DNA from 2 places in the Streptomyces sp. NPDC017529 genome. Region 2 is predicted to be linked to the other one. Evidence: riboswitches for the same ligand, from Rfam matches in the RefSeq annotation. Region 2 holds a riboswitch; the other holds the start of a gene.
What was found. Region 2 has a riboswitch for thiamine pyrophosphate ahead of ACH4K4_RS22470 (thiamine ABC transporter substrate binding subunit). Riboswitches for the same ligand answer to the same signal wherever they lie in the genome.
Positions count from the first base shown of each region.

Region 1: another riboswitch for thiamine pyrophosphate. It lies ahead of thiC (phosphomethylpyrimidine synthase ThiC); the one in region 2 lies ahead of ACH4K4_RS22470 (thiamine ABC transporter substrate binding subunit).

Region 1 is NZ_JBIRJY010000002.1:428,103-435,539, forward strand. Features, by position in the region: gene ACH4K4_RS05625 (LacI family DNA-binding transcriptional regulator) at 1-349, shown strand, start outside; gene ACH4K4_RS05630 (metallophosphoesterase) at 762-1,943, shown strand; gene ACH4K4_RS05635 (hypothetical protein) at 2,148-3,053, shown strand; gene thiC (phosphomethylpyrimidine synthase ThiC) at 3,202-4,980, opposite strand; TPP riboswitch at 4,974-5,131, opposite strand; gene ACH4K4_RS05645 (YibE/F family protein) at 5,203-6,696, shown strand; gene ACH4K4_RS05650 (SsgA family sporulation/cell division regulator) at 6,763-7,188, opposite strand.
Region 2 is NZ_JBIRJY010000008.1:241,235-248,671, forward strand. Features, by position in the region: gene ACH4K4_RS22460 (phosphatidate cytidylyltransferase) at 1-844, shown strand, start outside; gene rlmN (23S rRNA (adenine(2503)-C(2))-methyltransferase RlmN) at 979-2,085, shown strand; TPP riboswitch at 2,119-2,252, shown strand; gene ACH4K4_RS22470 (thiamine ABC transporter substrate binding subunit) at 2,331-3,410, shown strand; gene ACH4K4_RS22475 (ABC transporter permease) at 3,467-5,080, shown strand; gene ACH4K4_RS22480 (ABC transporter ATP-binding protein) at 5,081-6,139, shown strand; gene ACH4K4_RS22485 (hypothetical protein) at 6,171-7,154, opposite strand; gene ACH4K4_RS22490 (LOG family protein) at 7,246-7,437, opposite strand, start outside.

The DNA.
Region 1 (7,437 bases), on a different contig from region 2:
CCGTCCGGACCGCCCCGACGCGGTCTACGGCCTCTTCGACCCGAACGGCACCGACCTGCTCGCGGCGGCCAGACGCTACGGGCTGCGCGTCCCCGACGACCTGCTGCTGGTCTGCTGCAGCGAGTCCACGGTCTACGCCACGACCGAGCCGCCCATCACCACCCTCTCCCTCAAGCCCCGCCGGATCGGCACCGCCGTCGTCCAGCTCCTCATCGACGCCATCGAGGGGCTGGACAGCGGGCGGCCGGTCGAGCAGGTGATACCGACGGACCTGATCGTGCGGACCTCCTCCCAGCGCAGGTCCGCGCGCACCACCGTCAGTCCGCCGCGGGGACCTTCCGGGGCTTGACCGTCACACGTTCGAGCGGCCGTGTGGATGCGCCTGCCGTATCCACACGGCCGGAGGTTTGTGTACGCCCGGACGGCGATCCGGCATCCGGACGTACGGACATCAGGCCCGACGTCCGGACGTACGGACACGGCCTCCTCCGCGGCCCCGCCGCCCTCCTGACGTCCGGCGCCGCGCCGAGGCACCCCGGGCCACTTCGCCAGGTCCCCGCACCGCCGTGCCGCCGTCCCGGCATCCCGTCGCCCGGGATAAAATCGGGGTGATCCCGGAGAAAACGGCAGTGAACACCGGGCGCCGAGCGATTGACCACCCCCGGGTGCGTCACAACCCGCGAGCGGCATTCCTATGATGGGCGCACGACACCACGGACCGCCGTCGACCAGGCAAGGTCCGCGAGGTGCACGGCGGCGCGATGGTGGAGGGGTCGATGACTCAGGGGGCCAGTGTGGGACCCATGGTGCGGACCATGCCGGCACAACCTCCGGCTCCGGCACAACCGCCTGCTGTGCCGGTCCCCCCGGCCCCGGCGGTACCGCCGCCCCCGCCCCTGCCGCCGGCCTTCATCGGAGCGCCCGACGGCATGCCGCCCGAGTACACCCCCACCGAGCGCTCCCTCCCCGTCATCGGCGCGGGCGCGTCGGCAGGCGGCGGCAACCCGCAAGGGCACGCGGACATCCCGCCCGTCACCCGTACGGACACGCTCATCGACCGCCCGACCGTCGACCTGACGGCGGTGCCCGAGTCGGCTATCCCCGCCCCCGAAGGCCAAGAGGGCGGCGGCCCGCTGTACGTCGTCGGCGACGTGCACGGCTACTACGAAGAGCTGCGCGAGGCACTCGCCGCCGAGGGCCTCATCGACGCCGACGGCCAGTGGGCCGCCGGCAACGCCCGCCTGTGGTTCCTCGGCGACTTCACCGACCGCGGCCCGGACGGCATCGGCGTCATCGACCTCGTCATGCAGCTGTCCGCCGAGGCCGCGGCGGCCGGCGGCTACTGCAAGGCCCTGATGGGCAACCACGAGCTGCTGCTGCTCGGCGCCAAGCGGTTCGGCGACACCCCCGTGCAGTCCGGCGCCGGCACCGCCTCCTTCCAGGCCGCCTGGCTGCTCAACGGCGGCCAGAAGACCGACATGGACCGCCTCCAGGACCATCACCTGCAGTGGATGGCCCGCCTGGACGCCATGACGGAGGAGGACGGGCACCTGCTCGTGCACTCCGACACCACCGCGTACCTGGAGTACGGCGACTCCATCGAGGACGTCAACGACACCGTCCACGACGTCCTCACGCGCAGCGACGCCGACGAGGTCTGGGACCTGTTCCGCAAGTTCACCAAGCGGTTCGCCTTCCGCGACGACGACGCGGGCCCGATGGCCGCACGCGAACTCCTCGACACCTACGGCGGCGGGCGCGTCGTGCACGGCCACAGCCCCATCCCGTACCTCCTCGGCGAGGTCGGCGGCGAGGACGACGAAGGCGAGGGGGTCGCCGTCGAAGGGCCGCACGTCTACGCCGACGGGCTCGCCATCGCCATGGACGGCGGGATCACCATGGCCGGAAAGCTACTGGTCGTCCAACTTCCCCTGACTGGCTGACCGTTATCCGGGCAGGGGTAGCGGCAGGTAGGGAAGTGGCGCGACGGGGCCCGAGCGGGGGCGTGGCGGTCCCTATTTCCGCAAACACCCTGTCACCCCGTGCCGGAGGCGCTCTACCATCGGTCTATCCGTAGCAGGCTCTCCTCCGTTTCCGCCCACTGCCCGGCCCACGCCGGCCTGTACGGCCCTACGGAGCATCGGGGGATGCACATGAACAGCGCTCCGCACCTGCTGAACGAGGACCGCGCGGAATTCGCGCGGCTCCTCGACGAGGCGCTGCGCACCGCGGATTACCGGAAGGACCTGGTGTCCGCGGCGGGAAAGCACCTCAATACCGAGCAGTTGCGCACCATGGCGCTCAGCGCCACAACCGCCATCGCCGCGTGTGCGACGGCCGAATACCGACACTACGTACGGCTCCGCGACGAACTGCGCGCTCCGGCACCCGCACCGGAAGCCGGAGGCGTGGAAGGCCGCGAGGAGAAAGGCGCGTCGGCGGGCAGCCCGGGCATCGATCTCGCCACGACCGTGGGGGAGGTCGCCGAGCCCTCGGGCGCCGGGCTGGCCGCGATGATCACGGTACTGGCGCCGGTGCTGGCGGGGATCGCCGCCGTGCTCTTCCTGCTCATCGGGTACGTGCTGCGCACCGTCGGCACCGACCCGTCCGCCGCCCAGCCCCTGATCAGCGTGGGTTGGGTCTTCGCGGCGGTCACCGCCGCCGGGGCGCTCGTCGCGATGGCGAGCCTGGTCTACGCGGCCTGGCGCAACGGCTCGACGTCGCTGCGCGCCCCACGCACCGGCGACGGCCTGGGCGCCCGGACCCGGGAGGTGGACCTCGCCCGGGACGCCTGGCGGCAGGCGCTCCTGGAACGCGGCATCCTGCCGTTCCTGCGCGAGGCCCTGGCCGATCCGGCCGCCGTCAACGGCCGCGGCACGGCCCGGTACGTACCGCGCCGCGCAGTGGACGGCGGCCGGATGCCGAGCCTGGGCTTCACCAGCCCGGACTTCACCAGCCCGGACGGCGGCCCGCCCGCCGCTCCCCGGCCCCGCTTCACCAGCCCGGATTTCACCAGCCCCGACTACGGCGGCCCCGACCACCATCCCGAATAGCGCCCACGCACCGCCGCACTTCCACCGCGGGGGCAACGGCACCTGGCCCCCGCGGCGTCCCGCAGGCACAGGTACCGACGCACGGCTCCGGGCCCGGAGCCGCACGGTGTACGCGCGGCTCCGGGCCCGGATCCAACGTGCGGAAAGGTCACTCCGCGATCGGCAGGTACACCCGGTTCCCCGCCGCCGCGAACTCCCGTGACTTCTCGGCCATGCCCGCCTCCGCGTCCGTGCCGACCGCCAGGTCGCCGCCGTGTTCGCGGCGGATGTCCTGGGAGATCTTCATGGAGCAGAACTTCGGGCCGCACATGGAGCAGAAGTGCGCCGTCTTCGCCGGTTCCGCCGGCAGCGTCTCGTCGTGGAAGGCGCGGGCCGTGTCCGGGTCGAGGGCCAGGTTGAACTGGTCCTCCCAGCGGAACTCGAAGCGCGCGTCGGACAGCGCGTCGTCCCAGTCCTGGGCGCCCGGGTGGCCCTTGGCGAGGTCCGCCGCGTGCGCCGCGATCTTGTACGTGATGACGCCGGTCTTGACGTCGTCCCGGTCCGGCAGGCCCAGGTGTTCCTTGGGCGTGACGTAGCAGAGCATCGCCGTACCCCACCACGCGATCATCGCCGCGCCGATCCCGGAGGTGATGTGGTCGTACGCGGGCGCGACGTCGGTGGTCAGCGGGCCGAGCGTGTAGAACGGCGCCTCTTCGCAGATCTCCTGCTGGAGGTCGATGTTTTCCTTGATCTTGTGCATCGGGACGTGTCCCGGGCCCTCGATCATCGTCTGCACGCCGTGCCGCTTGGCGATCGAGTTCAGCTCGCCGAGCGTCCGCAGCTCCGCGAACTGCGCCTCGTCGTTGGCGTCCGCGATGGAGCCGGGGCGCAGGCCGTCGCCGAGGGAGTACGTGACGTCGTAGGAGGCGAGGATCTCGCAGAGTTCCTCGAAGTGGGTGTAGAGGAACGACTCCTTGTGGTGGGCCAGGCACCACGCCGCCATGATCGAGCCGCCGCGCGAGACGATGCCGGTCTTGCGGCGGGCCGTGAGGGGGACGTAGCGCAGCAGGACGCCGGCGTGGACGGTCATGTAGTCCACGCCCTGCTCCGCCTGCTCGATGACCGTGTCCTTGTAGATGTCCCAGGTCAGTTCCTCGGCCTTGCCGTCCACCTTCTCCAGTGCCTGGTAGAGGGGGACGGTGCCGATGGGGACGGGGGAGTTGCGCAGCACCCACTCGCGGGTGGTGTGGATGTTGCGGCCGGTGGACAGGTCCATGACCGTGTCGGCGCCCCAGCGGGTCGCCCAGGTCATCTTCTCCACCTCCTCCTCGATGGAGGACGTGACGGCGGAGTTGCCGATGTTCGCGTTGACCTTCACCAGGAAGTTCTTGCCGATGATCATCGGCTCGATCTCCGGGTGGTTGACGTTGGCGGGCAGTACGGCCCGGCCGGCCGCGATCTCGTCCCGCACGAACTCCGGAGTGACGTTCTCGCGGATCGCGACGTACTCCATCTCCGCCGTGACCTCGCCCCGGCGCGCGTACGCGAGCTGGGTGACCGCCGCGCCGCCGCGGCCCCGGCGAGGCTGCCGGGGGCGACCCGGGAAGACCGCGTCGAGGTTCTTCAGGCCGCCGCGCGGCGAGGTGTGCTTGAGGCCGTCGTCCTCGGGCCTCGGTGGCCTGCCCGCGTACTCCTCGGTATCTCCCCTGCTGATGATCCAGTTCTCCCGCAGCGGCGCCAGGCCGCGGCGGACGTCGGTTTCGATGTTGGGGTCGGTGTACGGCCCTGACGTGTCGTAAAGCGTCACGTCCTTGCCGTTGGTGAGGTGCACACGACGGACCGGGACCTTCAGGTCGGGCCGCGATCCGGTGAGGTAGCCCTTGTGCCAGCCGATCTCCTTGGCGGAGACCTGACCGTTTTCGGGCGTGCGTGCATCCTGCAGAGTCATGAAGACCCACTCCCTACGCCGGCATTACCCGGTAACAGGTTCGGCGGTCGACGCAGCAAGTCCGTGACGGCGGTTCCGGCTTCGGCCGGACGTTCCGTACGGGGATCAGCGCCCTCTCAGCCCGGTGCTCCGAGCTCCCGCGATTGCAAAGGTGGCACCACGGTAGCCGCCGATATGGCGCGGTGACCAGGGGGCCCTGCCAGTTCTTGCGATGATCGGGCGGTGACCAGCAACGAGCCCCCGCACTCCGCGCACCACCACGCTTCCCATCCGGCGCCCGGTCCGGACGGTGATCGTGCGCAGCCGCCGCACCCGCCAGGACACGGGCACGCGCACGGACATGGCCACGGGCACGGCCCCGCGGCCCCGGTATCCCGGCATCTGCGCAAGGTCATCGCGGCGGTGCTGATCCCGTTCGCCGCCGCCGTCGTGGCCGGTCTGGTCGTGCTGTGGCCGGGCGGCGCACCCGGCCACAAGCCGACCGGTGTCGGCTTCGACCAGCCCACCGAGAAGGCGAAGGTGGCCAAGGTCGAGGAGGTGAACTGCGCGGACGTCCACGCCCAGCAGCAGCCGGGGCCGCAGCAGCAGTCCGGCCCCTCGGACACCCGGCAGGCAACGCACTGCGAGCGGGCGGTCATCGAGGTGACCACCGGCAAGGACACGGGCCGGCGGTTCGAGGCGATCGTGACGCCCGACGCCACACGCCACTACACGGTTGGCCAGAAAGTCGTGGTCGCCTACTCGCCCAAGGCGCCCAAGGACCTGCAGTATGCGGTCACGGACGTCGACCGGACGTTCCCGATGTGGGTGCTCGCCGCGATCTTCGCGCTGGCGGTGGTCGTGGTCGGCCGGCTGCGCGGGGTGCTGGCACTGGTCGCGCTCGTCGTGAGCTTCGGCGTGCTGACGCTGTTCATCCTGCCCGCCATCCTCCAGGGTTCGAACCCGCTGGTGGTCGCGGTCGTCGGAGGCAGCGCGATCATGCTGGTCGCGCTGTACATGTGCCACGGGCTGACGGCCCGAACGTCCGTAGCCGTGCTCGGCACGCTCGCGTCGCTGCTGCTCATCGGCCTGCTCGGCTCGCTCTTCATCGGGTGGGCCCTGCTGACCGGCAACACCGACGACCAGACCGGGCTGGTGCACGGCCTGTACCCCGACATCGAGATCCGCGGCCTGCTGCTGGCGGGCATCATCATCGGGTCGCTGGGCGTGCTCGACGACGTGACGGTCACCCAGACCGCGGCGGTCTGGGAGTTGAAGGAGGCCGATCCGTCGGCGAGCCGCCGCAAGCTCTACGGAGCGGCGATGCGGATCGGGCGCGATCACATCGCGTCCGTCGTCAACACGCTCGTACTCGCTTACGCGGGTGCGGCGCTGCCCCTGCTTTTGCTGTTCTCGATCGCACAGAGCAGCGTCGGTACCGTCGCCACGAGCGAGGTGGTCGCGGAGGAGGTCGTCCGCACGCTGGTGGGCAGCATCGGACTGGTCGCGTCCGTACCGCTGACGACGCTGCTGGCCGTGCTGGTCGTCTCGGCGGACCGGGACGCGGGGCGGCCGGCGGGCCGGGGCACGCGGCGGACGGCAGGCGGGGGACCGGGGCGGGGCGCCGGGGGCCGGGGCGCCCAACGGGTCGGTGCGGGTCGGGGACCGGAGCCGGACGGCGGTACGAGCCGGCAACCGGTGCTCGGCGGCCGCGGCAGGCGGCGGCGCGCACGCTGATCCGGCCGGAGACCCGTCACTCCGCGTCACATGTCACCGTCCCGTCACCGCCCGGGCCGCGCGGCTTCACCCCGCCTTCTGCGCCTCGGAAAGAATCCGGTCCAATGTCGATTCGAGCGTGTCGCACACCTCTTCCTCCCCGATCGGCACCAATCGGTCCGTGCGGTCCAAGAAGGCCACCAGCGGTGGGGCACCGGCGCGGAACAACGCCCGTTCGTCCGCCACCTGCAGGCCGATGAAGACGTCGCTGAGATGTTCGGAGGAGGACGGCTCGATGCGTACGTCGCCCTCGCCGGACGGCTTGCTCAGCCCGTCCAGCAGCAGCTCCCGGCTGAACGCCCAGGTCACGGGCACATCGCCGGGAAGGTCGAAGGTGAAGCTGACCGCATAGGGATCCGCGCGGTCGAAGTACAGCTCCACCGGGATACGGAAAGCGAGCTCCTCTGACACGAGGAAGCTCATGATCACTTCTGCCTGAACTGTGTCGGTCATCAACCTCTGCCCCGTACTTGGTCGGAGATGGCCAGGAATCATCCCTCTTGGCCTCATTGACGCCATCGTCTGTCACGCGCAAGCGGATCACAAGGAGTGATCTTTCAAATACCGAGAGAGAAGCGAATGTCGTGAGCGCGCCGCCTTCACCATCCTGCGTATTCGGACGGTAACGCAGTGTAGGCGTTGAGCATCGCTCGCGGGAAGGGAAACCGCCATGGTCGCGGCCGCCGAACCGACCTGGACCGG
Region 2 (7,437 bases):
CTCACAGCAACCCGACAAGCCGCAGAAGAAGAGCGCGGGGCGCAACCTCCGGGCCGCCATAGGAGTCGGTGTCGGCCTCGGTGCCGTCATCCTGCTCTCGCTCTTCGTCTACAAGCCGCTTTTCGTAGGCGTCATAGTGATCGCGGTCGTCGTGGGCCTGTGGGAGCTGACGTCCCGGCTCTCCGAACGCAAGGACATCCGGGTACCGCTGGTCCCGCTCGCCCTCGGTGGCGCGGCGATGGTGGTCGCCGGCTACGTACGGGGCGCGGAGGGCGCGTGGGTGGCGATGGCGCTCACCGCGCTCGCCGCCCTGGTGTGGCGCATGACGGAGGCCCCGGAGAACTATCTGCGGGACGTCACGGCGGGCGTCTTCGCCGCGTTCTACGTGCCGTTCCTGGCGACGTTCGTGGCGATGATGCTCGCCGCCGACGACGGGCCGCAGCGCGTGCTGACGTTCCTGCTGCTGACGGTCGTCAGCGACACGGGTGCGTACGCGGTGGGCTGGCGCTTCGGCAAGAACAAGCTCGCGCCCCGCATCAGCCCCGGCAAGACCCGCGAGGGGCTGTTCGGCGCGGTGCTGTTCGCCATGGTCGCGGGCGCGCTCTGCATGCAGCTGATCATTACGGACGGCGCCTGGTGGCAGGGCCTGCTGCTCGGCATGGCGGTCGCGGCCAGCGCGACGCTCGGCGACCTCGGCGAGTCCATGATCAAGCGCGATCTCGGCATCAAGGACATGGGCACGCTGCTGCCCGGCCACGGCGGCATCATGGACCGCCTGGACTCGCTCCTGCCGACCGCCCCGGTCGTGTGGCTGCTGTACGTCATCTTCGTCGGCTCCGGCTGACAGAGGTCCACCGTACGTGTGAGGGGCTCGCCGCGCTGCGTGGCGGGCCCCTCACGCATATGGAAAACCGCAGGTCAGGCCGGGTTGCCGAGGCGGCGATCGGCACCTCTTACGTCTGCGACACTGGAAGAACCATGCCTAAGCCCGGAGAACTCACTTTCGTCGCGCCGCGCGGAGCCAAGAAGCCGCCGCGGCACCTTGCCGATCTCACCCCCGCCGAGCGGCGCGAAGCCGTGGCCGCGGCCGGTGAGAAGCCGTTCCGCGCCAAGCAGCTGTCGCAGCACTACTTCGCCCGGTACGCGCACGACCCGGCGGAGTGGACGGACATCCCGGCCGCGGCGCGGGAGAAGCTGGCGTCGGCGTTGCTGCCCGAGCTGATGAGTGTGGTGCGGCACATCTCCTGTGACGACGACACCACGCGCAAGACGCTGTGGAAGCTGCACGACGGCACCCTCGTGGAGTCGGTGCTGATGCGCTACCCGGACCGGGTCACGATGTGCATCTCGTCACAGGCCGGATGCGGCATGAACTGCCCGTTCTGCGCGACGGGGCAGGCGGGGCTGGACCGGAACCTCTCGACCGCCGAGATCGTTCACCAGATCGTCGACGGCATGCGGGCGCTGCGCGACGGCGAGGTTCCGGGCGGGCCGGCCCGGCTGTCCAACGTCGTCTTCATGGGCATGGGCGAGCCGCTGGCGAACTACAACCGGGTCGTGGGCGCGATCCGGCGGCTGACCGACCCGGAGCCCGACGGGGTGGGGCTTTCCCAGCGCGGCATCACCGTGTCCACGGTGGGTCTCGTCCCGGCGATGCTGCGGTTCGCGGACGAGGGCCTGAAGTGCCGGCTCGCGGTGTCGCTGCACGCGCCCGACGACGAGCTGCGCGACACGCTCGTACCGGTCAACACGCGCTGGAAGGTGCGTGAGGTGCTGGACGCGGCCTGGGAGTACGCGGAGAAGTCCGGGCGGCGGATCTCGATCGAGTACGCGCTGATCCGGGACATCAACGACCAGGCGTGGCGCGGTGACCTGCTGGGCCGCCTGCTCAAGGGCAAGCGGGTGCACGTCAACCTGATCCCTCTCAACCCGACGCCCGGTTCGAAGTGGACCGCCTCGCGCCCCGAGGACGAGAAGGCGTTCGTCGAGGCCATCGCCGCGCACGGGGTGCCGGTGACCGTCCGCGACACGCGCGGGCAGGAGATCGACGGCGCCTGCGGGCAGCTCGCGGCCTCGGAGCGCTGACCGTCCGCTGGTACGGTGTGATCGAACAAATGCACATTCCGACAGGGGAGCGCCACAGCGCTGAGAGTGCGGCAGTGTCACGGACCGAGCGTCACGGACACGAGGTGCCGCAGACCCTTGAACCTCGCCCGGGTCATTCCGGGTAGGAAGTTCGGTCGTCACTCATGCTGTTGCGCCCCGCCCGGCCTTCCTCGCGAAGTGCCGGGCGGGGCCGCGTCTCTTCCTGGCCAGCCAGGAGGAATCCAGTGAGCACCACCAGAAGGATCACCGTCACCGCGCTGGCGGTCGCGGCCGGCATGACGGCGCTCGCCGCGTGCGGCTCGGGCGGCAGCGGCGGCAGTACGGACCCGAAGACCGTCACGCTCGTCAGCCACGACTCCTTCAACGCCTCCAAGTCCGTCCTGGAGGAGTTCACCAAGCAGACCGGCTACAAGGTGAACGTGCTCAAGGGCGGCGACGCGGGCAAGGCCGTCAACCAGGCGATCCTGTCGAAGAACAACCCGCAGGGCGATGTCTTCTTCGGCATCGACAACACGCTGCTGTCGCGCGGCCTGAAGGAAGGCATCTTCAGCCCGTACGAGGCCAAGGGGCTGGCGAGCGTCCCCGGCGAACTCCAGCTTGACAAGGCCGGGCACCGGGTGACGCCGGTGGACTACGGCGACACCTGCGTCAACTACGACCGCGCCTACTTCGCCGAGCACCGGATCGCGCCGCCCGAGACGTTCGACGACCTGCTCAAGCCCGAGTACAAGGGCCTGCTGGTCACCGAGAACTCCGCCACGTCGTCGCCGGGGCTCGCCTTCCAGCTCGGCACCATCGCCAAGTACGGCGAGTCCGGCTGGCAGGACTACTGGAAGAAGCTCAAGGACAACGGCGTCGAGGTCGTGGACGGCTGGGAGCAGGCGTACAACGAACGGTTCTCGGGTTCGGCGGCGGGCCGGGGCAAGGGGGACAAGCCCCTGGTGGTCTCGTACGCGTCGAGCCCGCCGGTGGAGGTGCTCGGCAAGAAGCCGCAGCCGAAGGAGGCGCCCACCGGCGTCGCGGCCGGCACCTGCTTCCGGCAGGTCGAGTTCGCGGGGCTGCTCAAGGGCGCCAAGAACGAGAAGGGCGGCAAGGCCCTGCTGGACTTCCTGCTGAGCAAGCAGTTCCAGGAGGACGTGCCGCTCCAGATGTTCGTCAACCCGGCGCGTACGGACGCGCAGGTTCCGGAGCTGTTCACCAAGTACGGCCGGAAGATCGACAAGCCGGAGACGGTGGCCCCGGAGAAGATCGCCGCGAACCGCGAACAGTGGATCAAGCAGTGGTCCTCGCTCGTTCTGAAGTAACCGGCCCCGCGAAGCGGGCGCGGCACTCACGGGGGACGGCGGCGCGGCTGGCCCTGATGGCCCTGCCGCTGGCCTTCTTCGCGCTCTTCTTCGCCTATCCGGTCGCCGCGATCGTCGGGCGGGGGCTCAAGGACGGCGGGCAGTGGCAGCTGGGCCGGGTCGGCGAGGTGCTGTCCGACCCGGACGTCCTGCACGTCCTGTGGTTCACGGTCTGGCAGGCGGCGGCCTCGACCGCGCTCACGCTGCTGATCGCGCTCCCCGGCGCGTATGTCTTCGCGCGCTTCGATTTCCCCGGGAAGCAGTTGCTGCGGTCCGTGGTCGCGGTGCCGTTCGTGCTGCCGACGGTGGTGGTGGGTTCGGCGTTCCTGGCGCTGGTCGGGCGCGGCGGCGTGCTGGACGACCTGTGGGGCGTACGGCTGGACACCTCGGTGTGGGCGATCCTGCTGGCGCACGTGTTCTTCAACTACGCGGTGGTCGTACGGACCGTCGCGGGCCTCTGGGGGCAACTCGACCCCCGGCAGGAGGAAGCGGCCCGGGTGCTGGGCGCGTCGCGCTGGAACGCGTGGCGGCGGGTGACGCTGCCCGCGCTGGGACCGGCCGTCGCGGCCGCCGCCCTGATGGTCTTCCTGTTCACCTTCACCTCCTTCGGGGCGGTGCAGATCCTGGGCGGGCCGAGGTTCTCCACCCTGGAGGTGGAGATCTACCGGCAGACCGCCGACTTCCTGGACCTGCCGACCGCCGCCGTCCTGACGTTGCTCCAGTTCGCCGCCGTGCTGGCACTCCTGGCGCTGCACGCCTGGACCGTACGGCGGCGGGAGACCGCCCTCACGCTCGTCGACCCGGCGCAGACGGTGCGGCGGCCCCGGGGCGCCGGCCAGTGGGCGCTGCTGTGGGGGACGCTCGCCGTGATCGCGGTGCTGCTGGTGGCGCCCCTGGCGGTGCTGGTCGAGCGGTCCTTCGCCGGGCCGGACGGCTACGGGTTCACGTTCTACCGGGCGTTGCAATCCGCTGCCTCCATGGACAGCACCTTCGCCGTCGCCCCGCTGGACGCCCTGTGGAACTCGCTCGCCTACGGGGCCGCCGCCACGCTGATCGCCCTGGTGGTGGGCGGGCTGGCGGCGGCAGCGCTGACCAGGCGGGGCGGCAGGCTGGTGCGTGGCTTCGACGCGTTGCTGATGCTGCCCCTCGGAGTGTCGGCCGTGACCGTCGGCTTCGGTTTTCTGATCACTCTCGACAAGCCGCCGCTGGATCTGCGCTCCTCGTGGTGGCTCGTACCACTGGCGCAGGCGCTGGTCGGAGTGCCGTTCGTCGTACGGACCATGCTGCCCGTGCTGCGCGCGGTGGACGGGCGGCTGCGGGAGGCGGCGGCGGTGCTGGGGGCCTCGCCGTGGCGCGTGTGGCGGGAGGTCGACCTGCCGCTGGTACGGCGCGCGCTGCTGATCGCCGCCGGTTTCGCCTTCGCCGTGTCGCTCGGCGAGTTCGGCGCGACGGTCTTCATCGCCCGGCCGGACGCACCGACCCTGCCGGTGGCCGTGGCGAGGCTGCTGGGACGTGCGGGAGAACTGAACTACGGACAGGCGATGGCCCTGTCGACGATCTTGATGGTGGTGTGCGCGGGCGCGCTGCTGGCGCTGGAGCGCATCCGTACCGATCAGGCCGGAGAGTTTTAGATGGCGGAACACACTGGCACCGCGGACGAGGCGCTGCTGCGGCTGGACGACGTCACCGTCCGCTTCCGCGCCGGGCAGCCGCCGGCGCTGGACGCGGTCGGCCTGAGCGTCGCCGCGCAGGAGATCGTGTGTGTGCTGGGGCCCAGCGGCAGCGGCAAGTCCACTCTTCTGAGGGTCGTGGCGGGACTGCAAGCCGCCGACGCGGGGCGCGTCTTCCTGGAAGGACGGGACCAGTCGGGCGTGCCCACGCACCGCCGTGGCGTCGGGCTGATGTTCCAGGACCACCAGCTCTTCCCGCAGCGCGACGTCGGCGGCAACGTGGCCTTCGGCCTGCGCATGCGCGGCGCGTCACGTGCCGAACAGGAGCGTACGGTTGCCGGACTCCTGGACCTGGTCGGCCTGCCGGGCGCCCAGCGGCGCGCCGTGGCGGCGCTGTCCGGCGGCGAACAGCAGCGGGTCGCGCTGGCCCGCGCACTCGCACCGCGGCCGCGGCTGCTGATGCTGGACGAGCCGCTCGGCCAGCTCGACCGCGGCCTGCGTGAGCGCCTGGTCGTCGAACTGCGGAGGGTCTTCGGCGAGCTGGGTACGACCGTGCTGGCCGTGACGCACGACCAGGGTGAAGCCTTCGCGCTGGCCGACCGGGTGGTGGTCATGAGGGAGGGGCGGATCGCGCAGAGCGGCACTCCGCTGGAGGTCTGGCAGCGCCCCGCCACCGAGTTCGTCGCCCGCTTCCTGGGCTTCGACAACGTGGTGGAGGCGACCGTGCGGGGCGGGGCCGCCGACACCCCGTGGGGCAAGGTCCCGGTACCGGAAGACGCGCCGGACGGCCCGTGCCGCCTCCTGGTGCGCCCGGCCGGGGTGGGGATCACGGCTGCCGCGGACGGGCTGCCGTGCACGGTGGCGGCGCGCACGTTCCGCGGCACCCACGTCGCCCTGCTCCTCCAGCCGGACTCCGGACCGCGGTTGGAGGCGGCCTGCGCGCTGCGGGACGCCCCGGAAGACGGAGAGCGGGTGGGCGTCACCTTCACGGCCGAGGACGTCGTGGTCCTGAACCGCTGAGGGACGCCCACCCGTGGGGTCGGCGGGCGCGCTACGAGGAGCTGGTGCGGCTGCCCGCCGCGGTCCGGGCGTCGCTTCCGGCCGACGGCCCGTCCAGCGTCTTCGCTTCCTCCGCGGGAGCCGGTACGGCCGCGGCCGCGCCGCCGTCCTCCGGCTCGCCGAACCAGGCGACGGCGACGGCGCCGGCCACCGCCACGACGAAGCCGAGCACCGCCATCCAGGCGAAGCCCGGCCGGGAGGAGTCGCCCAGCCACAGCACCCCGAGGATGCCCGGTACCACCGTTTCGCCCACCACCAGCGCCGCCGTGGCGCCGTTGACCGAACCGATCTGGAGGGCGACCGTGTGCAGGTACATGCCGCCGATGCCGGCGACGAGAATGGCGTAAAGGGCCGGGTCGGCCAGGAGCGTGGGCAGGTTGAACGGGTCGACGCCGTTCAGGACGCGTACGCCGACGCCGAGGGCGCCGAAGCCCAGGCCGGACAGCAGGCCGGCGAGGATCGCGGCGCGGCTGCCGAGCAGGCGGACGACCAGCGTGCCACCGCCGATGAGCAGGACCGAGGCGGCCAGCAGCCACCAGTGCGTGGTCGTCGAGGCGTCACCGCCGCCCTCCGGGCCGGCCGCCGTGGCCAGCAGCACCAGCGCCGAGCAGACCACGGCGATGGAAGCCCACTCGGGCCGGTTCAGCCGGATGCCGAGGAGCTTGATGCTCAGTACGGCGGTGATCACCAGATTGGCGCTGATGACGGTCTGGGAGAGGAAGAGCGGCAGCAGCCGCGCGGCCAGCGCGCCGAGGCCGAAGCCCACGAAGTCCAGCACCGTGCCGACCATGAATTCCCAGGTCACCGCGGCCTTGGCGGTGGAAGAGAGACTGGGGCCGCCGTGCGCGGTGACGCCGGTGGTGGACGCGGCGGCCGCCTCCCGGCGCGCGGACTTGCGCGATCCGACCGCTTGCAGGACCGACCCCGTGCCGTAGCAGGCCGAGGCCGCCACTGCCGTCAGAAGACCGATGAGCACCAAGAACTCCGTTTCGCGCACTGCCTGGTTTTACCTGTGCATTACCTGACTAGCGAGACGTGGTTTCGGGGGCGTGAGTTGCCTCGGACGGTCAAGCAGATGCCGCGGGATCGGTACCGGGGGCCTCGCCGAGGCGGGCCAGGGCTTCCGGGGCCTCTTCCACCGAGTCGACCAGGGCGATCCTCGCGGCCATCGGCCGTTCCGCGGCGAGCGCCCGCAGGAGCGGCCAGGCGGGCAGCTTCCCGGTCCAGTGCGCCCGGTCGACGAGCACCATCGGGGTCGG